DNA from 3 places in the Dechloromonas sp. ARDL1 genome. Region 2 is predicted to be linked to each of the others. Evidence: predicted binding sites of a transcription regulator. Region 2 holds the regulator's gene; each other region holds the start of a gene.
The links. The regulator FNR, encoded in region 2, switches genes on or off when oxygen is low (the NO sensors DNR and NnrR bind a similar motif). The targets are predictions, from matches to a motif close to TTGANCTAGNTCAA.
Positions count from the first base shown of each region.

Region 1: paaN (phenylacetic acid degradation protein PaaN) is a predicted target of FNR. The motif match lies at 4,266-4,279, and genes of this name have one in related genera.
Region 3: ubiU (ubiquinone anaerobic biosynthesis protein UbiU) is a predicted target of FNR. The motif match lies at 4,630-4,643, and genes of this name have one in related genera.

Region 1 is NZ_CP168939.1:101,676-111,350, reverse strand. Features, by position in the region: gene paaI (hydroxyphenylacetyl-CoA thioesterase PaaI) at 1-190, opposite strand, end outside; gene paaH (3-hydroxyacyl-CoA dehydrogenase PaaH) at 183-1,655, opposite strand; gene paaG (2-(1,2-epoxy-1,2-dihydrophenyl)acetyl-CoA isomerase PaaG) at 1,717-2,511, opposite strand; gene paaN (phenylacetic acid degradation protein PaaN) at 2,508-4,187, opposite strand; gene AB6Q56_RS00510 (hypothetical protein) at 4,560-5,588, shown strand; gene AB6Q56_RS00505 (2Fe-2S iron-sulfur cluster-binding protein) at 5,863-6,912, shown strand; gene AB6Q56_RS00500 (branched-chain amino acid ABC transporter permease) at 7,179-8,054, shown strand; gene AB6Q56_RS00495 (branched-chain amino acid ABC transporter permease) at 8,057-8,989, shown strand; gene AB6Q56_RS00490 (ABC transporter ATP-binding protein) at 8,992-9,675, shown strand, end outside.
Region 2 is NZ_CP168939.1:2,195,518-2,205,192, reverse strand. Features, by position in the region: gene AB6Q56_RS10840 (ABC transporter substrate-binding protein) at 1-1,044, opposite strand, end outside; gene AB6Q56_RS10835 (DUF2478 domain-containing protein) at 1,041-1,607, opposite strand; gene AB6Q56_RS10830 (hypothetical protein) at 1,618-1,821, opposite strand; gene AB6Q56_RS10825 (hypothetical protein) at 1,836-2,135, opposite strand; gene AB6Q56_RS10820 (TonB-dependent receptor family protein) at 2,597-4,756, shown strand; gene AB6Q56_RS10815 (porin) at 5,078-6,238, shown strand; gene AB6Q56_RS10810 (hypothetical protein) at 6,293-6,802, shown strand; gene fnr (fumarate/nitrate reduction transcriptional regulator Fnr) at 6,817-7,560, opposite strand; gene hemN (oxygen-independent coproporphyrinogen III oxidase) at 7,646-9,049, shown strand; gene AB6Q56_RS10795 (sulfite exporter TauE/SafE family protein) at 9,114-9,675, shown strand, end outside.
Region 3 is NZ_CP168939.1:3,476,793-3,486,467, forward strand. Features, by position in the region: gene AB6Q56_RS17265 (septal ring lytic transglycosylase RlpA family protein) at 1-670, shown strand, start outside; gene AB6Q56_RS17270 (response regulator) at 677-1,567, opposite strand; gene AB6Q56_RS17275 (ATP-binding protein) at 1,560-2,600, opposite strand; one part of gene AB6Q56_RS17280 (IS3 family transposase) at 2,760-3,628, opposite strand; one part of gene AB6Q56_RS17280 (IS3 family transposase) at 3,628-3,886, opposite strand; gene AB6Q56_RS17285 (hypothetical protein) at 3,941-4,498, opposite strand; gene ubiU (ubiquinone anaerobic biosynthesis protein UbiU) at 4,699-5,706, shown strand; gene AB6Q56_RS17295 (U32 family peptidase) at 5,717-6,619, shown strand; gene ubiT (ubiquinone anaerobic biosynthesis accessory factor UbiT) at 6,622-7,074, shown strand; gene AB6Q56_RS17305 (hypothetical protein) at 7,108-7,467, opposite strand; gene AB6Q56_RS17310 (PHA/PHB synthase family protein) at 7,578-9,413, opposite strand; gene AB6Q56_RS17315 (MBL fold metallo-hydrolase) at 9,447-9,675, opposite strand, start outside.

The DNA.
Region 1 (9,675 bases), 2.1 Mb from region 2:
CGCCGTGGCAGATGTGGTGGCCGTTAACCATGTCGGAACGCACGGCCATGGTGAGCAGCGATGCGCCCGGCTGGACACGGACGATCTTGATGCCTAGCGCCTGGGCGGCACGGTCACGCGAGAACATGGCCTCGGCGGTTGCCTCGGCCAGTGCCTGCGCTTCGGCCGGCGAAAGCTTGTGTTCAGTCATGAATCTTCCTTCCGGCAAACACGGCACGCTGGATCAGCGGCGAAATGCGATAGCGGTCCTCGCCATAGCTGGCGCCGAGATTGGCCAGCACGTCGCGAATCGCGGCGACGCCCACCTGATCGGCCCAGGCCAGCGGGCCTTGCGGATAATTGACGCCGAGGCGCATGGCCTGATCGGCACCCTTTTCGGTACACACGCCCTGATTGACTGCGTCGGCAGCCTCATTGGCCAGCATGGCCACGGTACGCATGACCGCCAGACCGGGGACATCCAGGAAACGCGACACGGCAAAGCCGGCCGCCTGCAGCAGGCCGACCGCCGCCGACATGGCCGAGGGATCGCACTGCTCCGCCGCAGCGACCGCAAGGCGGGTGGCCTTGGCGTAGTCGAGGGCCAGGTCGATCAGCACCGTATTGGCGACGCCGCTTTCGCTGGCCCGCTGCGTGGCGCTGCGCCCGTCGGTGATGTAGAGCACGGCGCGGCCGATTTCCAGCAGCCGGCCATCGGAAGCCAGCGCCCGCCCGAAGGACAGCCCGCTGTGCTGCAGACGCTCGACCATGGCATCGGCAATGTCGCATTCGCCATAGACGGTGATCTTGCCGGCCGGCGTTTGCGGCGCCTCGGTCTGCGGCACGGGTTTTTCGGCACCGTCCCGGTAGTCGTAGAAGCCGCGCCCGGTCTTCTTGCCGTAGAAGCCGGCATCGACCAGTTCCTGCTGGATCAGCGACGGCAGGAAGCGCGGGTCGTTGTAGAAGGCCCGCCAGACCGAATTGGTCACGGCGAAATTGACGTCGTGGCCGATCATGTCCATCAGCTCGAACGGCCCCATGCGGAAACCGCCGGCCTCGTGGCAGCAGGCATCGATGGTGGCGTAGTCGGCGGCGCCTTCCTGGGCGATGCGCAGCGCTTCGGCGTAGTACGGACGGGCAACGCGATTGACGATGAAGCCCGGCGTCGACTTGGCATGCACGGCCGTCTTTCCCCAGGCATTGGCGGTGGCGAACAGGGTTTCGGCAACCACCTTGTCGGTCGCCAGGCCGGAAACGATCTCGACCAGCGCCATCAGCGGTGCGGGATTGAAGAAATGCAGGCCGGCCAGGCGCTCAGGGCGCTGCAACGCCGAACCGATGGCGGTCACCGAGATCGACGACGTGTTGGTGCCGAAGATGCAATCGGCGCCGACGATGGCTTCGAGGTCGGCATACAGCTTCTGCTTGGCTTCGAGATTCTCGACGATGGCCTCGACGACCAGCGCGGCATCGGCCAAGTCGCTCAACTGCTCGACGGCAACCAGACGCTCGCCGGCCGCCTGCGCGGCCTCGGCGGAAAGCTTGCCCTTGTCGGCCAGCTTGGCGAACTGGGCACGAATGCCGTCAACCGCCTTGGCAGCGGCCCCCGGTCGGTTATCGAGCAGCTTCACGACGTGGCCGGCCTGGGCGGCGACCTGGGCGATACCGGCGCCCATGGCACCGGTGCCGACCACAGCGACGACGGCCTGTTGGGATAGGGGTGCGTGGCTCACGATTTCACTCTCCGGTGAATTTCGGTGCGCGCTTTTCCATGAAAGCCTGGACGCCCTCGGCGTAGTCCGGGCTCCAGCCCAGTTCGCGCATGAAGCTGCCTTCGAAGGAAAGTTGCTGCTCGAGCGTATGCCCCGGCGCGGCATGCATGGCCTGCCGGGTACGGACCAGGGCCTTGGTCGGCATCACCGACAATTGCTTGGCCAGCGCATCGATGCGGGCGGCGAAATCGGCGTCCTCAGTGCATTCCCAGATCAAGCCCCATTCGGCGGCCTTTTCGGCCGGCAGCTTGTCGGCGAGCAAGGCCAGGCCCATGGCGCGCGCCATGCCGACGCGCTGCGGCAGGAACCAGGTGCCGCCGGTATCCGGCACCAGGCCGATCTTCGAAAAGGCCTGCAGGAAGGAGGCTGACTTGGTGGCGACAACGAGGTCGCAGGCCAGCGCCACCGAGGCGCCTGCACCGGCAGCGATACCATTGACCGCGGCGATGGTCGGCACGCGCAGGTTCTGCAAACGCATGACCAGCGGCTTGTAGTTGCGCTCGACGACATTGCCGATATCCGGCATGCGGCCGTCGATCTTGGCCATGTCCGGATCGGCCAGATCCTGGCCGGCACAAAAGGCGCGCCCGGCACCGGTGAGGACCAGCACGCGGATCGAATGGTCGCTCTGCACGCGATCCAGCGCTGTGCGCAACTCGGCGTGCATGTCGCCGGTGAAGCTATTCAGCTTGTCCGGCCGGTTCAGGGTCAGGCGGGCGATGCCGGCCTCGACGGTGAAGGTGATGTTTTCGAAATTCATGCTGCGTTCTCGATGTGGTAACGACGCTGGACAACCACGAAACGGTTGGCAACGAAGGCTGCATCTGCGTACGAAGCGTTGGCAGCCGGGTTGCCGCCGGTACCGTGGTAGTCGGAGTAAGCCGCCGACTGGTTCACGAACACGCCGCCGGTCAGGTTGATCGACAGGGCGACCTTGGAACGCATGGTGGCGGCGGTCATGGCATCGATCACTTCCGGCTTGGTCGAGTAGATGCCGGCGGTCAGCGCGCCGTGGGTCGATACGATGCGCTCGGACAGGGCGATGGCAGCCGCCGTATCGGCGACCTTGACGATGAAGCTGATCGGGCCGAAGCGCTCTTCCATGTAGGCATGCTCGTCGGCGGCATCGCAGGCGAGCAGCACCGGGGTACGCACGACGGCCTTGGGGAATTCCGGGTTTTCCAGCTTGCTCGAGGCCAGCACGACCTTGCCCAGCGTACCGCTGTCAGCCATCTCGATGCGCTTCAGGGTATCGGCCGACTGCACGGCGCCGAGCACGGCATGGGCGACTTCCGGCTTGGACAGGAAGCCGGAAACGGCCTTGGCCAGGTCGGCACAGACGTCGTCGTAGGACTTGTGGCCGTCTTCGGTTTCGATGCCGCCGGCCGGGACGAAGATGGCCTGCGACGTGGTGCACATCTGGCCGGAATACAGCGACAGCGTGAAGGCCAGGTTGCGCAGCATCGGCTTGTAGGCGTCGGTAGAGTCGACGACGATGTTGTTCACGCCGGCCAGTTCGGCATAGACGCGGGCCTGGCGGCAGTTGTCGATCAGCCACTGGCCGAAGACGTTGCCCCCCGTGAAATCAATGGACTTGACGGCCGGATGGGTGACCAGCTTCTGGGTCGTCGCGCGATCGCCGGCGACGCACAGGGTCACCAGGTTGGGGTCGATGCCGTTCTCGGCCAACACGGCGCGGATGGTGCGTACAGTGATGGCGGCCGGCAGGATGGCATTGCTGTGCGGCTTGACGATCACGGCATTGCCCGTCGACAAGGCGGCAAACAGGCCGGGATAGGTATTCCAAGTCGGGAAGGTGCCGCAGCCGACGACGACGCCGACGCCCTGGCCGACCTGCTCGAAATGCTTCTTCATGACCAGCGGCGGGTTCTTGCCCTGCGGCTTCTCCCAAACCGTTTCGGTCGGCACGAAGCTCATTTCGCGATAGGCGTAGGCCAGCGTTTCGAGGCCGCGATCCTGCGCGTGCGGGGCGCCGGCCTGGAAGGCCATCATCCAGCCCTGCCCGGTCGTCATCATGACCGCATGAGCCAGCTCGAAGCTTTGCTTGTTCAGGCGATCGAGGATCTCCAGACAGATGCCGGTGCGGCCATCGGCCCCGACCTTCTGCCAGCCGACCATGGCCTGCCGGCCAGCGGCGATCAAGGCCTCGTGGTCACAAACGGGATATTGCACGGCCATGTCGATACCGTAGGGCGACTGCTCACCGCCAGCCCAGCCCTTCTGCCCCGGCTGATCCAGCACGAACTGCTTGCCGAGGTGCGCCTCGAAAGCCTTCTTGCCATCGTCGGCCGCCGTTTCGCCATAGGCCTTCGGGCTTGGCATCTCGTTATAGGCCGACCAATAGCCGCGGGTGGCGATGGCGTTCAGGGCGCCATCCAGCGTGGCGCGGTGTTTCTCGAGCAGGGGGTGGGACATCGATATCTCCTAGTTGAAGCTTGTTCTTGGGCGAAGGCGCGTTGGATGGCACCAACTCAACACACGATACGAATGATATTGAAACAAGTCAATCAAAAGTATCGTAAAAAATGACGCGATTTGCAATTCCGTTTTGAGGAACAAGTTTCCAAATTGCAAAAATGTCCTTTTTAATCAATAAATTTTATCCGACAAAAAAGTCATTGATCTTTTGAGTTTTAAAATTCAGAATTGGTTCCCTGAAAATTATTTTGCGATTTGATACAAAATTTGTTGACTCAAACCACGAACACGTATCATTATTCACCCCACGCCACCCGGATACCGGACTGGCTTACCGAACCATTGATGAAGCCCTATAAGGAGTGAGACATGGCAAGCAACAAGGAACGTTTTGCAGACAAGATGGAATTCCCGCCGGCTACGCCGCAGCCGAACATCTACCCGCTGTCCTGGACCAGCAAGACCAAGAAGCTGCAGGAAGTCTGGGAAGCCGCGCTGCGCGAGAACTGGGACCCGGAAAAGCTGCCCTGGGACACGCTGGACGTCGACAGCTACACCTGGGAAGAGCGCGAATCCATCGCCTACTGGTGGAGCCTGCTGTCGGTGTTCGACGCCTCCGCCCCCCCGGTCTTCGCCGAAGCGCTGATCAAGACCTATGAAGTGCACGAGGAAGATCCGGTCCGCAAGTGCTTCTTCTCCGTCACCCGCGACGAGCAAAACCACGAAATCATGTGCGGCCTGGCCATCACCAAGCTGCTCGGCCATTCGGACCCGCTGACCTACACGCCGAAGACCGAACTCGGCAAGCGCCTGCAGAAGAACGTGCAGTGGCTGTATTTCAACGGTGGCCGTTACTGGACCGGCTACAAGCAGGCCGTGCCGAAGTACGACCTGGCCGTGCTGTTCTCCTCCTTCCTGATGGGCGAAATCGCCGCTGCCACCATCTTCAAGCAGATGTACGACAACTCCCGCGAAGCCGTCTTCAAGGAAGGTTTCAAGAACATCGGCCGCGACGAAGGCCGCCACATGGCGATCTGCATGGCCGTCATGGAGCGTGACTACCCGGGCCTCGACGAGTCCACCAAGGCCATCGTCACCAAGCAGATCCGCGCCGGCTACCTGTTCCTGTCCGCCGTGCTGTTCGAGCCGCCGATGGAATTCTGGGACCTGCCGTCCGACTTCATCGCCAACCAGCGTGAAGCCGAGGAAGTTGCCCGCGGCGCCGGCTTCGGCATCCCGACCTACGAGGCCAAGCTGCAGAACTGGAAGAATGCGATGATCAACCTGAAGGGCGTGCTCGATCGCTACAACATCCCGTTCCCGGCGATTCCGGAAGTCGGCATCACCGGCCAGGAAGTCTCCGAGATCGACATGGAAGACATCATCCCGGTGTTCTAAACCGCAAAAACCAGACGATTTGCTTCGGCCGACGTCCCGACAAAGGGCGTCGGCCTTGCCGCAACAGAGAAACAACCCGGAGTGTTCGTTAGGGCTTGGGATGGCAGCGAGGACAGTTGCGAGGCAGTTTTGCCCCGACTGAGGAACCGATACCCAATGGTATCGGCGACGAAGAGGGGAAAAAATGACCGCAAATGGCCCGCTGACACCCAAGCAGCGCCAAGGGCGCGCCTAATGGACAATCCGGGTTCCAAACCAACAGGGGAAGACGAAAATGGCTCGTATCATCATGCAACCGTCCGGCAAGTCGGTCGACTGCGCCTACGGCGACACCGTGCTGATGGCACTCGAAAAGGCAGGCTATGCACTGCCCAACAACTGCCGCGCCGGCGCCTGCGGCGAATGCAAGGTCAAGGTCACGCAGGGTCAGTTCGACCAGGGCATGGTGCTCGACATGGCCTTGTCGCAGGACGAACGTAAACAGGGCTACGGCCTGATGTGCATGGCCAAGCCGATTTCCGAGGAACTCACCATCGAGTGGGGCACCGAGGATGCCAAGCCGAAACTCTTCCCGCCGCGCGAAGATGCCCTCTTCGTCGTTACCGACAAGAAACAGATCGCCGCCCGCGTCGTCGAGCTGCGCCTGCGCCCGGTCGGTCAGCCGATCCGCTATTGGCCCGGCCAGTACGTCACGATCGGCAACCCGCGCGCCGACATTCCGGCCCGCGCCTACTCGATTTCCAACGCCCCGCGCCCCGACGGCGAACTGGTTCTCCAGGTCGCCCGCGCCGAAGGCGGCGTAACCAGCAACTGGATTCACGATCAGCTCAACATCGGTGAGAGTGTCAAGGTGTCCGGCGCCTACGGCACCTTCATCGGCGACCCGTCGGTCGACACGCCGGTCCTGTGCATTGCCGCCGGCACCGGCCTCGCCCCCGTTCTCGCACTGGCCGAAGCGGCGCTGCGTCGCGGATTCCGCAAGCCGGTGACCATGCTCTTTTCGGCGCGCACCAAGGAAGACGTCTACAGCCTGGGCATGATGGCCTGGTGGCGCACCAAGCACCGCAGCTTCGACTACAAGATCACGCTGACCCGCGAACAGCAGGAAGGCTTCCTGAACGGCCGCATCGATACGGTGCTGCCGCAGCTCTTCCCCGATCTCTCCAAGCACACCATTTTCGCCGCCGGCAGCCCGGAATTCGTCGACGCCTGCGTTGCCGCCGTCAAGAAACAGGGTGCCAAGGATGAACTGATCCATACCGAAGGCTTCTTCGCCCAGCAGCAACCCGTGGTTGCCGATGCCGACCATCTGCTGCCAGGCTGAGAGCGCTCCTCTCGGTTTCGCGATGACCGGGCGGGCACCTGCCCGTCACCATCGCGGGGCAAGCCTTCGACTTGACTCACTAACATCGTAGTGATTTAATCGATCACATATTAGTAAAACAACCAAGAGACCGGAATCCGACACGGAAAACCCGGCAACTGGAAGATGAACAGAATAATCACAGGAGAAGACATGAAATCCGCAATCATGAATTCCGGCCTGCAGCCCCCAACGGTTGTCCCGGCCATCGGAACGGAGGGCGTGTGATGCTGGCCCAGTTCCTGCAATTCCTCTTTTCCGGGATCACGGTCGGCGCCACCTACGCGCTGGCCGCACTCGGCTTCACGCTGATCTACAACGCCAGCAACGTGATCAACTTCGCCCAGGGCGAATTCATCATGCTCGGCGGCATGCTCGCCGTGTACTTCACGCAGGCCGGCCTGCCGCTGCCGGTCGCGCTGCTGCTCGCCATCCTGATCCCCGCCATCGTCGGCGTGCTGGTCGAAAAGCTGGCCATCGAGCCGGTGAAGGGTGCCGAAACGGTGACCCTGATCATCATTACCATCGGTGCCTCGCTGGTCATCCGCGGCCTGATCCAGGTCTGGCTCGGCAAGAACACCTTCAGCCTGCCCGCCTTCTCGGGCGACGAACCGATCCAGATCCTCGGCGCCACGCTGCTGCCGCAGAGCCTTTGGGTGCTCGGCGTCACCGCCATCGTCGTCATCGCGCTGTGGTACTTCTTCAACCGCACGCTGCAGGGCAAGGCCATGCTCGCCACCTCGTACAACCGGCTGGCCGCCGAACTGGTCGGCATCAACACCAGCTGGGTCCTGTTCATGAGCTTCGCCATGTCGGCCGCGCTCGGTGCGCTGGGCGGCATCCTGGTCACGCCGATCACGCTGACCTCCTACGACGTGGGCATCATGCTCGGCCTCAAGGGCTTCGTCGCCGCCGTCGTCGGCGGCCTGGGCAACGGCCTCGGCGCCGTGCTCGGCGGCCTGCTCGTCGGCATCCTCGAAGCCATGGGCGCCGGCTACATTTCGTCGAGCTACAAGGACGCGATCCCCTTCGTGCTGATCCTGTTCATTCTCTTCTTCATGCCGCGCGGCCTGTTCGGCGGCAAATCGACGGATCGGGTGTAAGCATGAACAAGAACGTCTATTTCGGCCTCTATCTGGTGGTGGCGATCCTTGCCATCCTGCCTTTCGTGGTTCCCAACAGCTTCTATCTCGACCTGGTCATCCGCATGGCGATCAATGCCGTGATCGTCCTCGGTCTCAACCTGCTGATTGGCTTCGCCGGCCAGATCAGCCTCGGCCATGCCGGCTTCCTCGGCATCGGCGCCTACGCCTCGGCCGTGCTGCCGACGCACTTCGGCTGGCATCCGCTGCTCGCCATGGGCGCCGGCGCGGCAGCAACCGGCATCCTGGCCGCGCTCGTCGCCCGTCCGATCTTCAAGCTCAAGGGCCACTACCTGGCCATGGCGACGCTCGGCCTCGGCATCATCATCAACATCGCGCTGCGCAACGAGGCGCAATGGACCGGCGGGCCGGACGGCATGCCGGTGCCGGCGATGGGCCTGTTCGGTTTCGAGCTGAGCAACGACAAGCAGTGGTACTGGGTCGTCGCGCTGCTGCTGTCGGTTTCCGTCTGGGCCTCGCTGAACCTGATCGACTCCCCGTTCGGCCGCGCGCTGCGCGCCCTGCACGGTTCGGAAGTCGCTTCGCAGGTGGTCGGCGTCGATGTCGTGCGCTACAAGGTGGCGATCTTCGTGCTGTCCGCCGTCTTCGCCAGCCTGATGGGCAGCGTCACGGCGCACTACGTCGGCTTCGTCAGCCCCAACTTCGCCGACTTCTTCCATTCCATCGAACTGGTGACCATGGTCGTCATCGGCGGCATGGCCTCGGTATACGGCTCGCTGGTCGGCGCCGTGCTGCTGACGGCGCTGCCGCAGGCGCTGGCCACCTTCGAAGGCTGGGAAACCGTCGTCTTCGGCGCCATCCTGATGGGTTGCATGATCTTCCTGCCCAAGGGCCTCGTTCCGACCCTTGCCGCCAAATTCGGAAAGGGAGAATGATCATGAGCATGCTCGAAGTCAAAGACCTCTCCATCCACTTCGGCGGCGTCAAGGCCGTGCAGAACGTATCGTTCAACATCGATTCCGGCATCGTCTATTCGGTGATTGGCCCCAACGGCGCTGGCAAGACCACCCTGTTCAACCTGATCACCGGGGTGTACAAACCGACCACCGGCGAAATCAAGCTGGACGGCGAGGCCATCCACGGCAAGTCGCCCAACCAGCTGGCCCAGCGCGGTGTCGCCCGCACCTTCCAGAACCTGCAGATCTGCATGAACATGAGCGCCGTCGAGAACGTGATGGTGGGCGCCCACTTGCGGCTTGACCGCAATCTGGTCAAGGCTGCCCTGCGTTTCCCCGGCCTCAAGAAGCGTGATCGCGAGTTGCGCAACGAGGCCGCCCAGCTGATGGATTTCGTCGGCCTCGGCCAGTACGTCGAAACCCGCGCCGATGCGATGTCCTATGGCGCGCTGAAGCGCCTGGAGATCGCCCGCGCCCTGGCCATGAAGCCACGCCTGATCTTCCTCGACGAACCGGCGGCCGGCCTCAACCCCAAGGAGACCATCGAGGTCGACCATCTGGTGCGCAAGATCGCCGACTCCGGCGTCACCGTCGTGCTCGTCGAGCACGACATGAAGATGGTCATGAACCTCTCCGACCGCATCCTCGTCCTCGACTACGGCAAG
Region 2 (9,675 bases):
CGCGTCGACCAGCATGTGCTGGAAGATGGCGGCAGTAGTTGTCAGGCGGGGGCGGGCGGCGTCGCTATCGAATTGCAGGCCGCCTAGTCGGGCCGCGATAAACGGGTCGAAGCTGCCGGCCGGTGCCCCGGCGTAGGCCTCGGGGCGGACTGCCAGGCGGCGGATGTCCGGGTGGGCCAGTAGTCGCTGGCCGGCCGGCGACAGGATGAAATCGACGAAGGCCGCGGCCCCGCGCGGATTGGGGGCCTGTCGGGTGACCGCGATGTGGGCGGGATTGAGGCCGGTGTGCTTGGGGTAGACGAAGTGAATCGGCGCCCTGTTGGCGATGGCCGAATTGACGAAAAAATCGATCGAGATGCCGACGGCGCAACGGCCGCTGGTGATTTCGTCGGTCACGAAGGTTGATCCGCGTTCGATGAAGCGGGCGTTGGCGGCGATTTCGCTCCATAGCGCCCAGCCACGTTCCCAACCGAGGGTCTGGAGCACGATTTCGACGATGGGCGGGGCGAAGCCGACGCGCGACGGAACCGGCATGGCGATCTGGCCGGACAGGCGTGGGTCGGCCAGATCGGGCCAGTCGCTCGGCATGGGAATGCCCAGGGCGGCGAGTGCTTGCGGTGCGACGGCAAAGCCGAAGCCAGCGACTTCGGTAGCCGTGTAGAAGCCTTCGGTGTCGCCGAGGCGGGTGTTGCCGATGCGTCGGGGCAGTTGATGGTGGTCGATCGGGAGCCGTCGCCAAGCGCCGCTGGCGGCCAGTCGAGCAAAGCTGCGCGGCGACGCGGACCAATAGACGTCGGTCTGGCCCTGGTCGGGCTGGCTCAGGGTGTCGTAGGCATCGTTCGGCATTCGCCAGATCACCTGCATCCGGTATTCCGGCCGGGTCTTCTCAAATGCGGCCTGGATGCGGGAAACGAATTCGTCCGGGTAGCTGGTGACGACGGTGACGGTACTTGGGGCCGCCAGGGCGCTGTGGCTGCGGGCCAGGACAAGTGACACCGCGCTGGCGAGGAAGAGGCGGCGGGAGGGATCGGCGGGGCGGGTCATGAGCAGGCTCCGGAAAGTGCCGGTGTGTTGTCGCGAATGTCGGCGGAGTGGTGTGATAGCCCGCCAAACCAGGCTTCAAGGGCGGGGCGCTCGGGAGGCAGTTCAACCGCCTGCCGGCCCGTGAAGCGCCGCCAGGCCGGCAGATGCTGCGACGGAACGATGGTCAGTATGGGAATCTGACGGCTCATCAGGTCTAGCATTTCGGCCGCAAAGCCGTGGCCGTGCGCTTCCAGGGTTGAAAAGCGGTTGAAGATGGCGAGGTCCACCCCATGGATGGGAATGCGCCGCATGACGGCACTGGCCTTGGCGATGCCGCTCGTATCGATCCGGCACGATATCGAGTGGGTGCCGAGGAACTGGCTGATCGGGTAGATCCTGCCGTCCTCGAGCGCCACCAGTCGGATCTGTTTCGAGCGCTGGGTCTGGTAGATCTCCTGAACCAGTCCGCCAATGTGCCACCCCCGGTTGATCTGGGCTATGGCGAAGTTGGCGACAACTTCGTCGCAGTCCGTCGTTGCATCGGGGACGACGGCAGCGATGTCGAAACAATTATCTTCGGCCATATGCGCTCTGTCAGAAACGGTAGTTGGCGTTGGCGAACCGCATGCGGCCCTGATTGGAAAATCCGTAGTCCAGTTCGTGCGTCTTGTCGGTCAGTTTGGTGGTGCCGGCCTCGGGTTTTCGCCGAGGTGCCTGGCGTATGTCGTGGCCACAAACGTCGATCTTCCTGTCGTTGCGGAGGGGGGCGAGGTGACGAGAAGCGTTTGCCGGGGGCAATGGCTCGGCGATTTTCAGGAGGGGCTCCTCTTCGGGGTGAGCGGTGGATGCGGTGCGTCGCCTTCGGGAAGGATGATTTTGATGCGCTGCTCGGATAGGTGAACGATGAGCTCGAGTTCGCCGCCGAGGGCAGCGATGTGGCGACGCAGGGTCTCCAAGTGCATGTTGGCCTGGTTTTCGATCTGCGCTACGTGCGGCTGGGAAACACCGAGTCGGCCGGCGAGCGTGAATTGCGACAGGCCGAGCAAGCGGCGCAATCCGCCCAGGGTGGTCGGCGAGATCTGCTCAGCGCAGCGTGTCGTGGCCGACGGCATGGAGGCCTCGCGGGGCGTTGTGCGGCGATATCGTCACGGTGTGGCAGATGTGCCGGCTGGAGGGCGCTGAAATGGGTTTTTGGGTGTCGTGCATGCTCTCGATATGTTCTGGTGTATATAGTGATATTCCGGTTGTTTTGCTTGTTTGTTTTTAATGTATTGTTTTAAATTCATTTTCTGTTGCTTTGATGTCGATGTATATATGACTATACAACGATATCGGTGAGGTGATAAGAGGTTTCATATTTCAACGTTGAACCTGCATGCTCCGGCTGCCCTTTCTGTGCGCGGATGTTCAGGGGGCTGGGTGGCCAAAGTTTCACCCAAAGCCGGCAAGGTCGCTGCAGTCTCATGATTTTCTGTAGGTAACTCGGGTGATCATTTGGAGGCGAAGATCTTCTCCAATCCGAATAATTGCTCCTGGGGCAGCTGCGAGCTCGCCAATAAAAACAGGAGACAATATGAATACCCATCTTCCCGTACGGATTGCCCGGCCCAGCCGGATGGTTGCCTTGCTGGCCGCAGGTTTTCCCGGGCTGGCCGTGGCGGATGCCGTGGTGAACCTCGATACCGTCGTCGTTACCGGCAGTCGTGTCGAACACAATACCTTCGACCTGCCGGCCGCGATCGATGTGGTTGATGCGGCGCGCATCGGCGCCGACCAAGCCCGTGTCAATGCCTCGGAAGCGCTGGCGACGGTGCCCGGGATCACCGTGCAGAACCGCCAGAACTATGCGCAGGATTTGCAGATTTCATCGCGCGGCTTCGGCGCCCGTTCGGCTTTTGGCGTGCGCGGCATCCGCCTGGTTTCCGACGGCATCCCCGCATCGATGCCGGATGGTCAGGGGCAGGCCGCCACCTTCAACCTCGATCGCGCCGAGCGTATCGAGGTCATGCGCGGCCCGATGTCGGCGATCTACGGCAATCATGCCGGTGGCGTCATCCAGATGTTCACGCCGGATGGCAAGGGCGCGCCGAGCGTCGAGGGTAGCTTTGCGGCGGGCAGTTATGGCACCTGGAAGACCAATCTGAGCGCCCAGGGCGAGGTCGGCGGTCTGGGTTATGTGATCGACGCCTCGCGCTTTGTCACCGACGGCTATCGCGACCACAGTGCCGCCGAACGCGACCAGACGCTGGTCAAACTGACCTACCGGCCGAGCCAGGACGGCAAGCTGACCTTCATCGTCAACACTTTTCGGCAGGATGCCCAGGACCCGCAGGGGCTGCAGTGGTCGGAATTCAAGGCCAACCCGCGCGGTCTGGCCTGGGATGCGGCGCGTAACAACTATCCGGCACTGGCCTACGACACCCGCAAGAGCATCGATCATGCACAAGGCGGTTTGACTTACGAGCATCGCTTCGGCGACCACAGTATCCAGGTATCCACCTACGCCGGCCAGCGTTCGACGACGCAGTACCAGTCCATTCCGGTGGGAACCCAGACGTCGTCAGCCCGGCAGTCCGGCGGGGTGATCGATTTCGACCGCGAATTCGCCGGTTTGTCCGGCCGGTGGACCGGGCTTTTCGGCTTGGCCGGCGGTCGCCTGACGACGACGCTTGGGTTTGACTACGAACAGGCCACCGACGACCGGCAGGGTTACGAGAATTTTGTCGGCAGCGGCACGCCCGCCAATTGCATCGCCAACATCTGCGGCGTCACCGGCCGCCTGCGCCGCAATGAGGAGGATCGCGTCGCCACCTTCGATCAGTATGCTCAGGCCGAGTGGCAAGGAGAGCGCTGGGTGTTCAGTGGCGGCCTGCGTCACAGCCGGATCGCCTTCCGGGTCGATGACCGTTATCGCAGCGGCGTCAATGGCGACGACAGCGGTCGTGTCAGCTACGACAAAACGACGCCGACCGTCGCGGCCATGTATCGGGTCACCGATACGCTCAATGTCTATGCCAGTGCCGCGCGCGGCTTCGAGGCGCCGACCTTTAACGAGATGTTCTATTCCAGCGGCGGCGGCTCCTTCAATTTCTCGCTCAAGCCGGCGACCAGCACACATTACGAAGTCGGCCTCAAGGCCATGCTCGGTACGAGCAGCCGCCTCGATGTGGCGCTGTTCGATATCAAGACGCAGGATGAACTGGTTGTCCTTTCCAGTACCGGTGGCCGAACGGCCTACCAGAATGCCGGCAAGACCGAGAGGCAAGGTATGGAGGTGGCGCTCGACAGTCGCTGGGGCGACGGGGGGAGCAGTCGCCTGGCTTGCACTTTCCTTGATGCGCGCTATGCCGACAGTTTTTTGAACGCCGGCGGCATCGTCCCGGCCGGCAGCAAGCTGCCCGGCATCGCCGCCCACAATCTGTTCGGCGAACTGGCTTGGCGGCACAAGCCAAGCGGGTTCCACGCTGCTGTGGAGGGCGTTGTCCGCGACAAGGTGTACGTCGAGGACAGCAACTTGCGCCAGGCGGCGCCAGGCTACGCTATCGCCAACCTGCGCGTCGGTGTTGATCGCAAATACGGCCCCTTGAGCTTGCGCGGCTTTGTCCGGCTCGACAACGTTTTTGACCGCCAGTACGTCGGATCGGTCATTGTCGGCGACAGCAACAACCGTTTCTACGAGTCGGCGCCGGGCCGCAACTGGCTAGCCGGCGTGAGCGCCCGTTACGCATTCTGAGTTCTCTCCTTTCCCAATTTGCCCGGCCGCGTGCCGGGTTTTTTGTTTGTTGTCGGGGTGTTGATTTTTGGGGCAGAAGATCGTGCGTTGTCCAATAAATGAGCATCCAGTTGTGCAGCATTTGATGTTCGAGCGATTCGCCTTCTCTCAATTAAATCCAATCAAATCAAATGCATTGATTTGATGTGGAGGGTTTCGTCTTGAGCTGGCACGCGCTTCGCAAAGGGTAGGCGTCCTTGTTGCCACTGATTCGGCACTGGGGGAAGCCGCCGTGCCCGAGGGGGGTGGGCGTATTTCTGTACACACATCTGGAGACAATTCATGCAGAAAAAAATTATTGCCCTGGCTATCGCCGCCGCAACCTCAGGCGCCGCCTTTGCTCAATCCAACGTGACCATCTATGGCAATATCGACATGGGGTGGCTGACTACCAGCGGCACCAACGGCGCCGTGCCGGCCGGTGGTGCCGTGGGTACCGCCAACCAGGCCCGCAATTTTACCGGGCAAGCCGCATCGTTCAGCCACTTGGGCTTCAAGGGGGTTGAAGACCTCGGCAATGGCCTCAAGGCGCTGTTCGACATCCAATACCGCTTTAACCCGGACGCCGGCAGTGGCCTGAACCAGGCTGGTCGCTCCTATGTCGGTCTGACAGGGGGATTTGGTACAGCCGTTGCCGGTTATCTTGATGGCCTGCGCTATGGGATCTATGGCAAGTACAACCCATTTACCAATTATTCGATCGGCAATTTTGCCTCGATGACTACCCAGTATGATCGCGCAGCCAACGCGATTGCCTATATCTCTCCTGCCTGGAAAGGCTTTACGTTGATTTTGGCGACCGCCACCAACACTCAAGGCAATGAGGGTAGTTTGAAAGGTATTCATACCAACGGTGTTAATGCCATAACGGGTAGCAGCAACGCTGACGACCGCCTGTTCTCGGTCAATCTCGTCTATACGAACGGCCCGTTGAACGTCGATCTGGATTACGAAACCACCAAGGCTGCCGGTCTGTCGGATAGCCGTTTGTACGTGGCGACTGGTGGTGTTTCCTACGATTTCGGCGTGGTCAAGATCGGCGGCGTCTACGATGTGATCAAGGGGCAACAGAACTCTTTGATTGGCGGCAACATCGATCTCGACGGTGCCACCGCTGGTTTGCAGAATCTGGGCGGATTGGCGGCCGGTCAAGAATACGATCGCCGCAATTGGTTTGTCGGGGCTACCGTGCCGTTCGGAAAGGCCAAAGTTTTGGCCAGCTACGGCCAAGTTAAAGACAAAACCTTGAGCGACGCCGATGCCAGCAAGTGGGCAATCGGTGCTCGTTATGCTTTGTCGAAGCGTACCGAGTTGTATGCCGACTACGCCCATATCAAGAACGAGCGCAACGCTTCTTTTACCATCAATCCGATGGGTAACTCGGCAGGCCTTTCCGGTAACGGTGTCAACGGCTTTGCCATGGGTATCAAGCACGCGTTCTAAGTTTAGCTGGATCGGGGGGCGCTGCTTCAGCTATCCCTCGTCCGGGAGCGACTCTTGCGTCAGATGTCATTTCTGCATCTGTTTGGGGTGCCGTCAGCGGTACCCCGTTTTTTTGCTTGCCTCCTCATGCTCTGGGTGTCGCAGGGGCAGCAGGCTTGGGCTGAGGGTGATATCCGGACCTATCCTGTTCCTGATGGGGGGTATGAGGCCGCGCGCGATGCCTTGATCGAAGTGATTGAGGCAGAAGGACTGGTTGTCGGTGCTGTGTTTCCGTTCAATCAGATGCTGCAACGCACGGGGGGCAAGGGAGGCGTGTCTCCGTTCGAGAGCGCCGAAATCGTACAGTTTTGCAGTAGTGCGCTTGCCTGGGAATTGGTGCTGGAAGCAGTTGAGCACCTTGCTGTGTGCCCGCTGTCGATTGCTGTTTATCGTAAAGCCGCGAGCAGGGATGTCATGTTGGCTTATCGTTTTCCCGGCGATGCAACGCTTGGTCGTCGAAAGGCTGTCGAACTGCTACGGCGGATTGCTGTTCGGGCTGTGGAATTGGCTCGTTTGCGCTGGTGAGATTTGCCTGAGTGTCAGCGCTGGTGATTCATCAAGGCCTTGAGGCCGTTGACGTTCAGTATCCGGATGTGTTTCTGCTGGACTGCGATGTGGCCATCTTCCTGGAATTTGGAGAAGGCACGGGACACCGTTTCCAGTTTCAGGCCGAGGTAGGAGCCGATTTCCTCGCGCGTCATGCGCAGGTAGAACTCGGCATGCGAGAAGCCGCGGGACGTGAAGCGCTGCGACAGGTTGAGCAGGAAGGCGGCCAGGCGCTCTTCGGCGCGCATGGTCCCGAGGAGCATCATGACGCCATGGTCGCGGACGATCTCGCGGCTCATGACCTTGTGGAAGTGATGCTGCAGGGTATGGATTTCCCGGGACAGGACTTCCAGTCGGGAGAAGGGGATGGCGCAGATCTCGCTATCTTCAAGCGCGATGGCGTTGCAGGTGTGGTGTTCGGTGCTGATGCCGTCTAGTCCGAGCAGTTCCCCCGCCATCTGGAAGCCGGTCACCTGGTCGCGGCCATCCTCGAGTAGCACGTCGGTCTTGAAGAAGCCGCTGCGGATGGCGTAGATGGCGTCGAAAGCCTCGCCGGCACGGTACAGGTGGTCGCCGCGTTTGACACGGCGCCGGGTCGATACCAAGTCGTCCAGTCGCTCCAACTCTTCAAGGCTGAGCCCGAGCGGCAGGCACAGTTCGCGGAGGTTGCAGTTCGAGCAGGCTGTCTTGATGACGGACAACGAAACTTCCTGATTCAGCGGGCGTGTTTGGGGCATTGGCAACCTGCGTTGGCTTGATCCATGTCAACCACGATATGATGCCCTCCGAACATAATCCGAGCAATACTTCGTGGCTTGTCTAATGAATTTCGCAACTGAAAATCTCGTCTTCGATCCGCAGATCATTCGCCGTTTTGACGTCAACGGCCCTCGGTATACGTCCTATCCGACTGCCGACCGCTTCGTTGAAGCATTCGATGCGGAGGCAGCCAATCTATGGCTGGGCAAGCGCAATATCGGCGGAATCAGCAGACCGCTCTCATTATACTTCCACATCCCCTTCTGTAACACTATTTGCTATTACTGCGCCTGTAACAAGATCATCACCAAGGATCATGGGCGCAGCGCCAAGTATCTGAAATATCTGGCGAAAGAGCTTGATATGCAGGCTGCGGCCCTGGAAGGGCGCGACGGTGAGCATGAGGTGATCCAGCTGCATTGGGGTGGCGGTACGCCGACATTCCTGTCACATTCTGAAATGCGTCAGCTGATGGGTGAGACCCGCAAGCATTTCAAGTTGCTCGACGGCGGCGAGTATTCCATCGAGGTTGACCCGCGCAAGGTCGATTACGAGACCGTCGCGCTGCTTGGCGAACTCGGCTTCAACCGCATGAGCGTCGGCGTTCAGGATTTCGACGAAAAGGTGCAGGTTGCCGTCAATCGCGTGCAGAGCGAGGAGGAAACCGCACTGGTCATCAACGCGGCCCGTGCCAACGGTTTCAAGTCGGTTTCCATCGACCTGATCTACGGTCTTCCGTACCAGACGGTGATGGGCTTCAATCGTACCCTCGAACGTGTGCTGGCCATGGATCCGGATCGTCTGTCGATCTACAATTATGCGCACATGCCGAGCCTGTTCAAGCCGCAGCGCCGGATCAACGAAACCGATCTGCCGTCGGCCGACACCAAGATGCAGATTCTGGCGTTGGCCATCAAGAAGTTGACCGAGGCCGGTTATGTCTATATCGGCATGGACCATTTTGCCAAGCCGGACGACGAACTGGCCGTTGCCCAGCGTCAGGGGCGCCTGCACCGCAACTTCCAGGGCTATTCGACCTATGCCGATTGCGACATGCTGTCCTTCGGTATCTCGTCGATCAGCAAGGTCGGGCCGAGCTACTACCAGAACGTCAAGACCGCCGACGAGTATTACGATCGCATTGATGCCGGCGTGCTGCCGGTGTTCCGTGGTATCGAGCTGACCGCCGACGACATCCTGCGCCGTTCGATCATCCAGGCCCTGATGTGCCATTTCGAACTCTCCATCGAAAGCATTGAAAGTGCCCACCTGATCGACTTCCGCAAGTATTTCGCGGCCGAACTGGAAGACATGAAGGAAATGGAGCGTGCCGGCCTGCTCAAGGTCGAGCGTGAATGGATTTCCGTGTTGCCGCCGGGGCGCATGCTGGTCCGCGTGATCTCCATGGTCTTCGACCGTTACCTCCGCGAGGGGCGGCAGCGGGCGAATTACTCCAAGGTGATCTGATCGCCTGACACGACACGAACGGGCAGGTTAAACTGCCCGTTTTGCTTTTTGGCCCTGTCGTTCAATGCCCGATACCGGTTTTCTTGCCCTGTTCCTCGTCGGTTTGCTTGGCGGTACACACTGCGTAGGCATGTGCGGCGGCATCGTCGGCGCCATGTCTATGGGCGGCAAGGCCGGGTGGGGGATGCATTTCGCCTACAACGGCGGGCGCATTCTCTCCTACGTCGCCGCAGGCGCCATCGCTGGTGCGCTCGGTGCGGCCAGCCTGGGACTCGAGGGGCAGGTGCCGGCCCGCATGGTTCTTTATTTCATCGCCAACTTGATGCTGGTTGCGCTCGGGCTTTATTTGCTTGGCATTACCAGTGCGCTGGCTTTCACCGAACGGGCCGGGCAAGGTTTGTGGCGTCGCTTGCAGCCGTTGACCCGGCGTTTTCTGCCCGTCCGCGGCGTCGCTCAGGCTTTTCCGCTCGGCCTGCTGTGGGGTTGGCTGCCTTGTGGCCTGGTTTATAGCGCCCTGGCGACAGCGCTGGCCGCAGGGTCGGCAGGGCGGGGAGCGGCCGCGATGCTGGCCTTCGGGCTGGGTACCCTGCCCAATCTGTTGCTTGCAGGCCTGTTGCTGGCGCGAC
Region 3 (9,675 bases), 1.3 Mb from region 2:
TATCGCCAGTTGGTACGGGAAGAAGTTCCATGGTCAGAAAACGTCGATTGGCGAGCCTTACGACATGTTCGCGATGACCGCTGCACACACCACGCTGGCCCTGCCCTCCTACGCGCGCGTCACCAACGTGCAGACCGGCAAATCGGTCATCGTGCGCATCACCGACCGTGGGCCGTTCCACGCCGACCGCGTCATCGATCTGTCCTACACGGCAGCCTACAAGCTTGGATTGATCAACGGTGGCAGTGGTCAGGTTGAGGTCGAGGCGATCATTCCGGGTGAGGCAAGCGGGACGACCTACGCCCAAGTCACACCACCCTCTCGCCCAAGTGCCAGCGAGAGCGACGACATCGCCCAACTCGCCCGACGCATGGCACTTGAGGAGAAGCCGCAGCAAACCGCCACCATGGCGGGAATGAGCGGCGAAGCGGATATCCCCAAAGGGGTGTATCTGCAACTAGGGGCCTTCTCCAGCGTCGACAATGCCGAAAATCTGAAAAACCACCTGACACGCGAACTGGACTGGCTGGTCGAGCCGATGCGGATCAATCCGGCAGGCGGCATTCACCGCCTGCACTTGGGCCCTTATGCCAATCGCGGCGACGCGGAAAAAGTCGCGGACAAAATTCGCACCGTGCTCGGCTTCAAGCCGACTTTCGTCACCCGCTGATCGAGTTCAGAGCATGACCTTGGCAACCACTACGTTGCCCTTGCCCTGATATTCGAGCGACGCAAAACTCATCATCCTGGCCATCGCGATACCGCGGCCGTTGGGATCGAACGCCCGATCGGGATCGAAGCTCAGGAATTTCTCCCACACGAAGCCGGCCCCTTGATAGGCAATCGTGAACGTCAAACACTCGACGTTGCGTTCAACCCGCACCGTGGCGAAGCGCCCCAGGAACTGAGGCAAAGCCAAGCGCCGCTGGATTTCCCCCTCCCAGTCGCCTTCCCATTTGAGCAGGGACTTTTCCTGGTAGGTCACGCCCAGATTCCCGTGCTCCACAGCATTGATCATCAGGTCCGACAAGCCTGGCGCGACCACATCCGGAACCGGGCACATATCGGCCAGCACAGGAACCAGCGAGGTAATATCCTCAAGTGTCGTGAAACGGTACTCGACATTCCGGATCAGCGCCTGCGCTTCCTCCAGGCGCGCCGCACGGCTGCGCAGTTGGCGGCGACCACGCCTGTCCTCCAGTGCGGCCCGCACAATGGAGATCAGCGCTTCCGGCTCATAGGGCTTGGTCAGGTAGTAATAAGCCCCCGCTTCAAGCCCCTCTCGCACCTGATCGGGCGACGAAGCCGCCGTCTGCATGATGACCGGAACGTCGGCAAAACGCGCTTCGCGCTTCATCCGGCGCAGCAGTTCCATGCCATCGAGTTCCGGCATCATGCGGTCCAGCACAACCAGCGAAAAATTGCTCTCCGGAGCGCTCAGGCTCGCCCAGGCATCCAACGGATTACTGTGCATCTCGAGCTCGATGTCTTCCTGTTCGAGAAACTCCTCGATGATGAACAGGTTCAATTGTTCATCATCGACAACGAGAACACGTTCCTTATCCATTGCTCAGTCTCTCTCCTTCGCCAAGGGCCAGATGCCGAATCGGTAGCTGCACGGTCAAGCATGCTCCGCCATCCTGGCGATTCTGTGCATAGATCATACCGCAATGCAGACGAATAATTTCCCGACACAACGCGAGTCCCAGACCCGAACCCCCAGCCCCGCGATTTGTCTGCGAGCTTTGGGCAAAATTATCGAAGATACTCTCCAGTTCGTCCGCCGGGATGCCTGCCCCACGGTCTTCAACGACCAACCTAAGGGCCGCCACCCCATCACCGCCCAACACCATGCTGTCAGGGCTTAGTCGGACGGAGACCACACTCCCCTGAGGAGCAAACTTCCCGGCATTTGAAAGCAGGTTGCGAACGACCTGGGCGAGGCGTTCGGGATCGCCATGCATATGCGCATCCCCTTCGCAGAAAAAGGCAATCCGTTGTCCGCGGAGCGCGAACAAGGCATTCAACTCAAAAGTCACGCTACGCACGATCTCGGCAAGATCAAGCTCAACCGGGTGCGTCAACATCCTTCCGGCCTCCAGCCGGGAAAGATCGAGCAGATCGTTGAGCAATACAAGCAAGCGCTTTCCACTATCCTGGATCAACTGGAAATAGCCACGCAGACGCTCGTCATCGACTTTACCCACCCTGTCTGCTCCAAGGCGAGCGCATGAAAGAATGCCATGCATCGGGGTCCTGAGTTCGTGCGACATGTTCGACAGGAATTCCGATTTCGCCCGGCTGGCCGACTCGGCTTCCTCCTTGGCGTGCAGGAGGTCGGTCGTGCGACTATCTACCAAGGCTTGCAAATGCTCCCCGCGCTCGCGCAACGCCGCCTCGGCAGCCTTGGCACGGGTAATCTCCCGGCCCGTGCCCCGATAGCCGACGAAGCGCCCCGCCTCGTCAAAAATGGGATTGCCTGACACCGAATACCAGTGGAGAAGCCCATCGTCTCCGCGGATGGGATACTCGAAGTCGGCAAATGGCCGGCGCTCCGCCAACAATGCCTTGTGTGCCGCCCAATCCGCCTCGGCAAGCAAGATCGGTAATTCCCAGCGTCGCTTGCCATGGGTACCACGGATACACATGCCTGCCCGGCTCAATCCGGACGAGAGCTCGCAAAAACGAAGATCGGCATCCAGAGGTGGCCCCGCGCAGTTGGACAGAAATTTGGTTTTCTTAAGTGAGTTCTCTGCGGGTTAAGCCGCTGCGGCGAGCAGCGGCTGGTTGAAGTAAGCCGTATCCGGGGTTTGCCCGTCAAGCGTTGAGTGCGGGCGACGACGATTGTAAAAATCGAAGTAGCGGGCCAGCGCCTGTCGGACCTCGGAAACGGTGTCGTAGCCGTGCAGGTAAATCTCCTCGTACTTGACCGATTTCCAGAGGCGTTCGACGAATACGTTATCGCGCCAGCAGCCCTTGCCATCCATGCTGACCTGAATGCTGTGCTCCTGAAGCAAGCCAATGAAGGCCGAACTGGTGAATTGGCTGCCCTGGTCTGTGTTCATGATTTCCGGTCGGCCATACTTCATGATGGCCTCTTCCAGAGCATCGACGCAGGGATCAGCCGTCAGGCTGTTCGACAGGCGCCAACTCAGCACCCGACGGGTTGCCCAATCAAGCACCGCGCTCAGATAGACGAAGCCCCGGCGCATCGGGATGTAGGTCGTATCCATGGCCCAGACCTGATTCGGACGCTCGATGGCAAGGCCGCGCAGCAGGTAGGGATAGATGCGGTGTGCCTGGTTGCGCCGACTGGTGTTGGCCTTGCGGTAGATGGCCTGGATATCGAGCTTCTTCATCAGCGTACCGACATGTTTGCGACCGATTTCATGGCCTTCGAGCTTGAGCATATCGCGCAACATCCGCGCACCGGCAAAGGGATGCTCCAGGTGCAGTTCATCAATCCGCCGCATCAGCATCAAATCGATTTCGGATGTGGGCTGCGGCTGGTAATAGACAGAAGAACGCGAAAGCTCAAGTAACTGGACTTGCCTGACGACAGGCAGATCGTGGGCCTTGTCGATCATCGTTTTGCGCTCGCATCGCCGATGCGACCGAGCGCGACGGCCAAAAAATCAATCTCCAACGCCTGCTGGCCTATCTTTGCATGCAAATCCTTCAGGTCCGGCGTGGCCGCCTGCTTCTCGGCAGCCGTCGCAAAGACACCCGAGGCGTTCTCGAGCAATTGTGTCTTCCATTGCGTAATCTGATTCGGATGAACGTCAAACTTCTCTGCTAACGCAGCCAGCGTCTCATCGCCCTTGAGGGCGGCAATCGCCACTTTGGCCTTGAAGGCGGCTGTGTGGTTACGGCGGGGTCTTCTCATTGCTTCTGCTCCTAGGCAGGCGATTTCCATCGCCCATTGAAGCAGAGATTTCACTTAACTCGATGTCCGGATTCGCGGAACCACCTCTTCCTGCTCCCACAACCAATCCGAAGAAAGTGTCGCCAGATCGCGAAACCGCGCCTCACTCCGCGCCAGGGCGGCGTTCACCTGGCGCAGGCTGGCCAGGTGCCAATTATAGAGAGGCCACAGAATGAGTACCGCAAGCACCGCACTGACTAGCGAAGCAAACAAGGTATCGTGGATTTCATCGCGCAGGCTGCTCTCGACCTTCAGCAGCCCAACGGTACGCTCATCGAGCTTGATCGGCGCGCTCCCGGAAACACTGGGCCAGGAAGGTGGATCGCTGAGTGCGGCGATAGTCGAGCCCAATGAATCCTCGAGCGTGGTTCGGTGCTCGGGATAAATACGCTCGGCAATCGCGTCGAGCATCTCTCCCGGTGCCCAACGCCAAGCCCCCGGCGCCTCGGCTGCGAAACGCGCCGCAATTTCAGCCTGGGCGTTGGCCTGCGTCGCCATATCCTCGGAGAGACGCAAATACTCAAGCAGCAGATGCACGCCAGGCATTACCAGGCTCAGGATCAGCAACAGCACGCCCCACGCCACCGCAGGTCGCGCGGCTCGCACCGAAAGACCCTCCGGGTCCGCATGAATCGCTTGCCGAGATTGTGCGCACATTTTACTTACCCTCCGTTTTGATTCTGATCTTCGCATCGCCAAGGTGTTTGACGAGGATCAATGGCGTGCAATTTGGTGTGGCTATACTCCGGCGCTTGATATTCTGGAGTCCTCCCATGAGCTCCTTGCCCGATCTCGTCTGTCCCGCTGGCAGCCTGCCTGGCCTCAAGGCAGCCGTCGACAACGGCGCCGACACCGTCTATCTCGGCTACAAAAACGACACCAACGCCCGCAATTTCGCCGGCCTCAACTTCGACGCCAAAACCATGGCCGAAGGCATCCGCTACGCGCACGCCAAGGGGCGCGAAGTTCTGATGGCGATCAACACTTTCCCGCAGGCCGGCCGCACGGGCGACTGGCACAAGGCTGTCGATGGCGCAGTCGACCAAGGTGTCGATGCCATCATCCTGGCCGACATCGGCCTGCTTGACTATGCCCGCAACAAGTACCCGCAACAGCGGCTGCATCTGTCGGTTCAGGGATCGGCCACCAGCTACGAGGCAATCAACTTCTGCCAGCGCGAATTCGGCGTCCGCCGCGCCGTGCTGCCGCGGGTACTGACCCTGGCGCAAGTCGAGCATGTCATCAAGAACACCAGCGTCGAGATCGAGGTATTCGGCTTCGGCAGCCTGTGCGTCATGAACGAGGGGCGCTGCTGGCTATCCTCTTACGCCTGCGGCGAATCGCCCAATACGGTCGGCGCCTGCTCGCCGGCCAAGTACGTCAAATGGGACAAGAAGCCGGGCGCCATGGAAACCCGCCTCAACGGCATCCTGATCGACCGCTTCGGCGACGATGAGCCGGCGGGCTACCCGACGCTGTGCAAGGGGCGCTTCGAAGTCCAGGGCGAAACCTATTACGCGCTGGAGGAGCCGACCAGCCTGAACGTGCTGGAGTTGCTGCCCGACATCATCAAGATCGGCGTCAAGGCGATCAAGGTCGAAGGCCGCCAGCGCAGCCCGACCTATGTCGCCCAGGTCACCCGCACCTTGCGCGCCGCCCTCGACGCAGCCCGCGACAGCGCCGAACGCTTCCACGTCAAGCCGGCCTGGCAGGCCGAACTGGCCAAGGTTTCCGAAGGCAGCCAGGCTACCCTTGGTGCCTACAACCGGCCGTGGCGCTGAAGGATCACCCATGAAACTGTCTCTCGGACCCCTGCTCTATTTTTGGCCCAAGGCCGAACTCATGGCGTTCTACGCCGACATGGCGCAGAACCCGGCCATCGACATCATCTACGTTGGCGAGGTCGTCTGCTCGCGCCGCCAACAACTTCGCACCGCCGATTGGATCGGCCTGGCGCGCGACCTGACCGATGCTGGCAAGGAAGTCGTCGTCTCCGCCCAGGCACTGCTCGAATCGGAAAGCGATCTGAAGGCGTTGCGCCGATTGGTCGATGAGGCCGGCTGCAAGCTCGAAGCCAACGATCTAGGCGCGGTCAATCTGACCGCCGGCAAGGACTTTGTCGCCGGACCGCACCTCAATATCTACAACGAGGAAACCCTGGCCACCTTCGCCCGCTTCGGCCTGAAGCGCTGGGTGCCTCCACTTGAGGCCACCCGAACCCTGGTCGACACCCTGCACCGCAGCCGTCCAGCCGGGGTCGAAACAGAGGTATTCGCCTTTGGCAAGATTCCGCTCGCCTTCTCGGCTCGCTGCTTTACGGCCCGCCATTACAACCTGAACAAGGACGACTGCCAGTTCAAGTGCCTCGACCACGCCGAAGGCCTGACGCTGAAAACCCGCGAGGGGCAGGATTTCCTGACCATCAACGGCATCCAGACCATGTCGGCGCAGAGCTACAATTTACTGCACGAGATTCCCGACATGCTCGCCATGGGCATCGACATCGTCCGCCTCAGCCCGCAGCAACAGCACATGAACGACATCATCGCCGCCTTCGATACCGCGCGGCGCGGACTGCCGGTCGTGGCCGACAGCCGGAACTGGAGCACCAGCGGTCAGGTCGACGGTTACTGGTTTGGCGATGCGGGCATCCGCCAACACCATACGCAAGCCCTCGCAACCCTGGGAGCATGACCATGAACGGCAACTTCACCATCCCCAAATTCAAGCTGCCCGACTTCTTCGCCAGCCTCGGGCAGAAACTCCCGCAATGGCCGCACGCGCTGGTTCTGGTCGGTGCGCTCAACGCGGCGCTCAAAATGAAACTGCTGCCGGAAAGCGAACTGGCGATGCTGGAAGACAAGTTGTTCCGTGTCCGCGTCCTGGATACCGGTGGCGAGGCGTCTTACACCTACCGCAATGGCCTGTTCCGCCCGGTGTTCAGGCCCGAACGCGAACCCGACCTGGCCTTCGCCGCCAACCTGTCGGCTTTCCTGCAGTTGCTCGCCCGTCAGGAAGATCCGGATACGCTGTTCTTCAATCGCGAACTGGAAATCACCGGCGACACCGAACTCGGGCTGATCGTCAAGAACATGCTCGACGCCGTCGAGTGGCCCAAGCTGCCGCGCATCCCGCTAGCCAGCAGCTAACACGTTGGCCGGGTTTGACCCCGGCCTGGCGGATCAATCGCCGATTGAAATCAGTGTCTCGGGCGGTGAAGTCGCGCGCCCACCCGTTCGCGAGCCGGGAACGACGCAGGCCACGTCACCTGTTGCAATGATGCTGAGCACTTCTTCCTGCTCGACCGGCGCCATCAAATCCTTTGGCTGAGCGCAGGCTCCCAGATAGACCTTCAGGCTATCAGCCAGTTGGCCATCAGCACACAGCACCCGCATCGCAAAATCGGGATAGGCATGACCAACGGCACGGAGTACCTCACCGACCGTCTCGCCGCTCGCCATTACTTCGTCGTGACCTCCCGCCAGCGCACGCAGCTCCATCGGGATATGAACCGAAACCACGGGATACTCGCTCATCAACATGGCGTACCTCCTTGCTTGCTGTGTACGTTGGACAAGCGGCGTAACGGAAGTTCGCCAAAAAGAAAGGGAGGCCACAGCCTCCCTTTGCTTAAAACCGATCGCTAGGGCGATTAGTTCTTCTTCTGGGCATCCAGGCGGAACTTGACATAAGCGCCCGGTGCATCCTCGATGACCTTCAGCTTGCCATCGGCCGGCTGACGCGCCTTGACCTTGGCGGAACCGCCCGGCAGGCTGGTCACCCACTGATCCCAGTGCGTCCACCACGAACCGGCATTCTGCGTGGCGCCGGCCAGGAAGTCGTCCGGGCTTTCCGGCAGGTCGCCGTCGGTGGCATCATTGGTCCAGAAGCCGTACTTGTTGGCAACTGGAGGATTAACGATACCAGCGATGTGGCCGGAGCCGCCGAGCACGAACTTGGTCTTGCCAGTCGGCAGGCGGGCGCCCATGTAGGTGCTCTTCCACGGGGCGATGTGGTCTTCGATCGTCGAGATGAAGTAGCACGGCGTCTTGACCTTGGAGATATCGATCTTGACACCACCGAGGGTGATGCCGCCCGGATCCTTCAGCTTGTTGCCGAGGTACATGTTGCGCAGGTAGAAGCTGTGCATCGCGGCCGGCATGCGGGTGGAGTCGGAGTTCCAGTAAAGCAGGTCGAACGGGAACGGATCCTTGCCCATCAGGTAGTTGTTGACCACGAAGGACCAGATCAGGTCGTTGGCGCGCAGCATGTTGAAGGTGCCGGCCATTTCCGACCCTTCGAGGAAGCCACGCTCGGCCATCTTCTTTTCCAAACCGGCGACAGCGCCTTCGTCGAGGAAGACGCCCAGTTCGCCCGGCTCGGAGAAATCGAGCATGGTGGTGAAGAAGGTGGCGGAATTGGCGCGCTTGTCCTTCTTGGCCGCCATGTAGGCCAGCGTGGTCATGGTCAGCGTGCCGCCCAGGCAGTAGCCGGCCAGGTTGACGCTGTCCTCGCCGGTATGGGCACAGACCTGGTTGATGGCTTCCAGCGAACCTTCAAGCAGGTAGTTTTCAAAGGACTTCTGGGCCAGCTTCTCGTCCGGATTGACCCAGGACATGATAAAGGTGGTGTGGCCTTGGCTGGTTGCCCAGTTGACCATCGAATTCTTCTCGCGCAGGTCGAGGATGTAGTATTTGTTGATCCACGGCGGCACGATCAGGAAGGGCTTCTTGTACTGGTCCGGGGTCTTCGGATCGTACTGGATCAGCTGGAACAGATCGTTCTGGAAGATGACCTTGCCCGGCGTCGTGGCGACGTTCTTGCCCATTTCGAAGGCCGAGGTGTCGGTCATGCGGATGCGCAGCTGGCCGTCGCCGGCTTCGACATCGTGCAACAGGTTGTTCAGGCCCTTGATCAGGTTCTGGCCGTGCGACTTGACGGTCTCGCGGAAGACTTCCGGATTGGTCAGCGCGAAGTTGGACGGCGACAGGGCATCGATGTACTGGCGGGTGAAGAAATTGACCTTCTGCTGTGTCGCTTCGTCCAGGCCTTCGGTGCCAGCCACGGTGTCATGGATGTGACGGGCGGCGATGAGATAGGACTGCTTGACGAAGTCGAACAGGAAATGCTGTTCCCAATCCTCGTCCTTGAAGCGGTTGTCGCCCTTCTTCGGGGCGGCGACCGGAGCGGCGCCGGGCATGCCCATCATCTTCATCATGGAACCCTGCCACAGCGAGAAGTAGTCCCACATCATGTTCATCTGGGTCTGGGCCATCTTGTACGGATTGGCCATCAGGCGGGCCGACAGGTCCATGAAGGCCTTGGCCACGCCCAGTTCGTCGGCCGGGGCGTCAACGCCATCCTTGGCCTTCTTTTCCATGTACTGGGTGATCACGCGGGAGGCGCGCTGGGCGACTTCGGCGTAGGTCTTTGCCATTTCGGCCGGATTGGGCAAATTCATGCCCTGGTTTTCGGTTTGCTGCGACATCTTCAAACTCCCTCTCTGTCAGTGCGCGGTGGCTCAGTGTCCCGTCCGCGTATAGCGAATCACCCCTTCGGCATCGCAATGACGCGACAGCCGACCAGCTTGTTCAAGGTAGTTCAGATGAGCGATCGCTTCGCCCATCGCGAACATGGTTTGGTGTGTATCGAGTTGCCGGTTGAACAACGTATCCAGCAATTCGGCTGCGCTCTTCGGCGCTTGTTCACAGCTTGTCTCCAGGGCTCGCAGTCGCTCCTCGTGGTGCGCA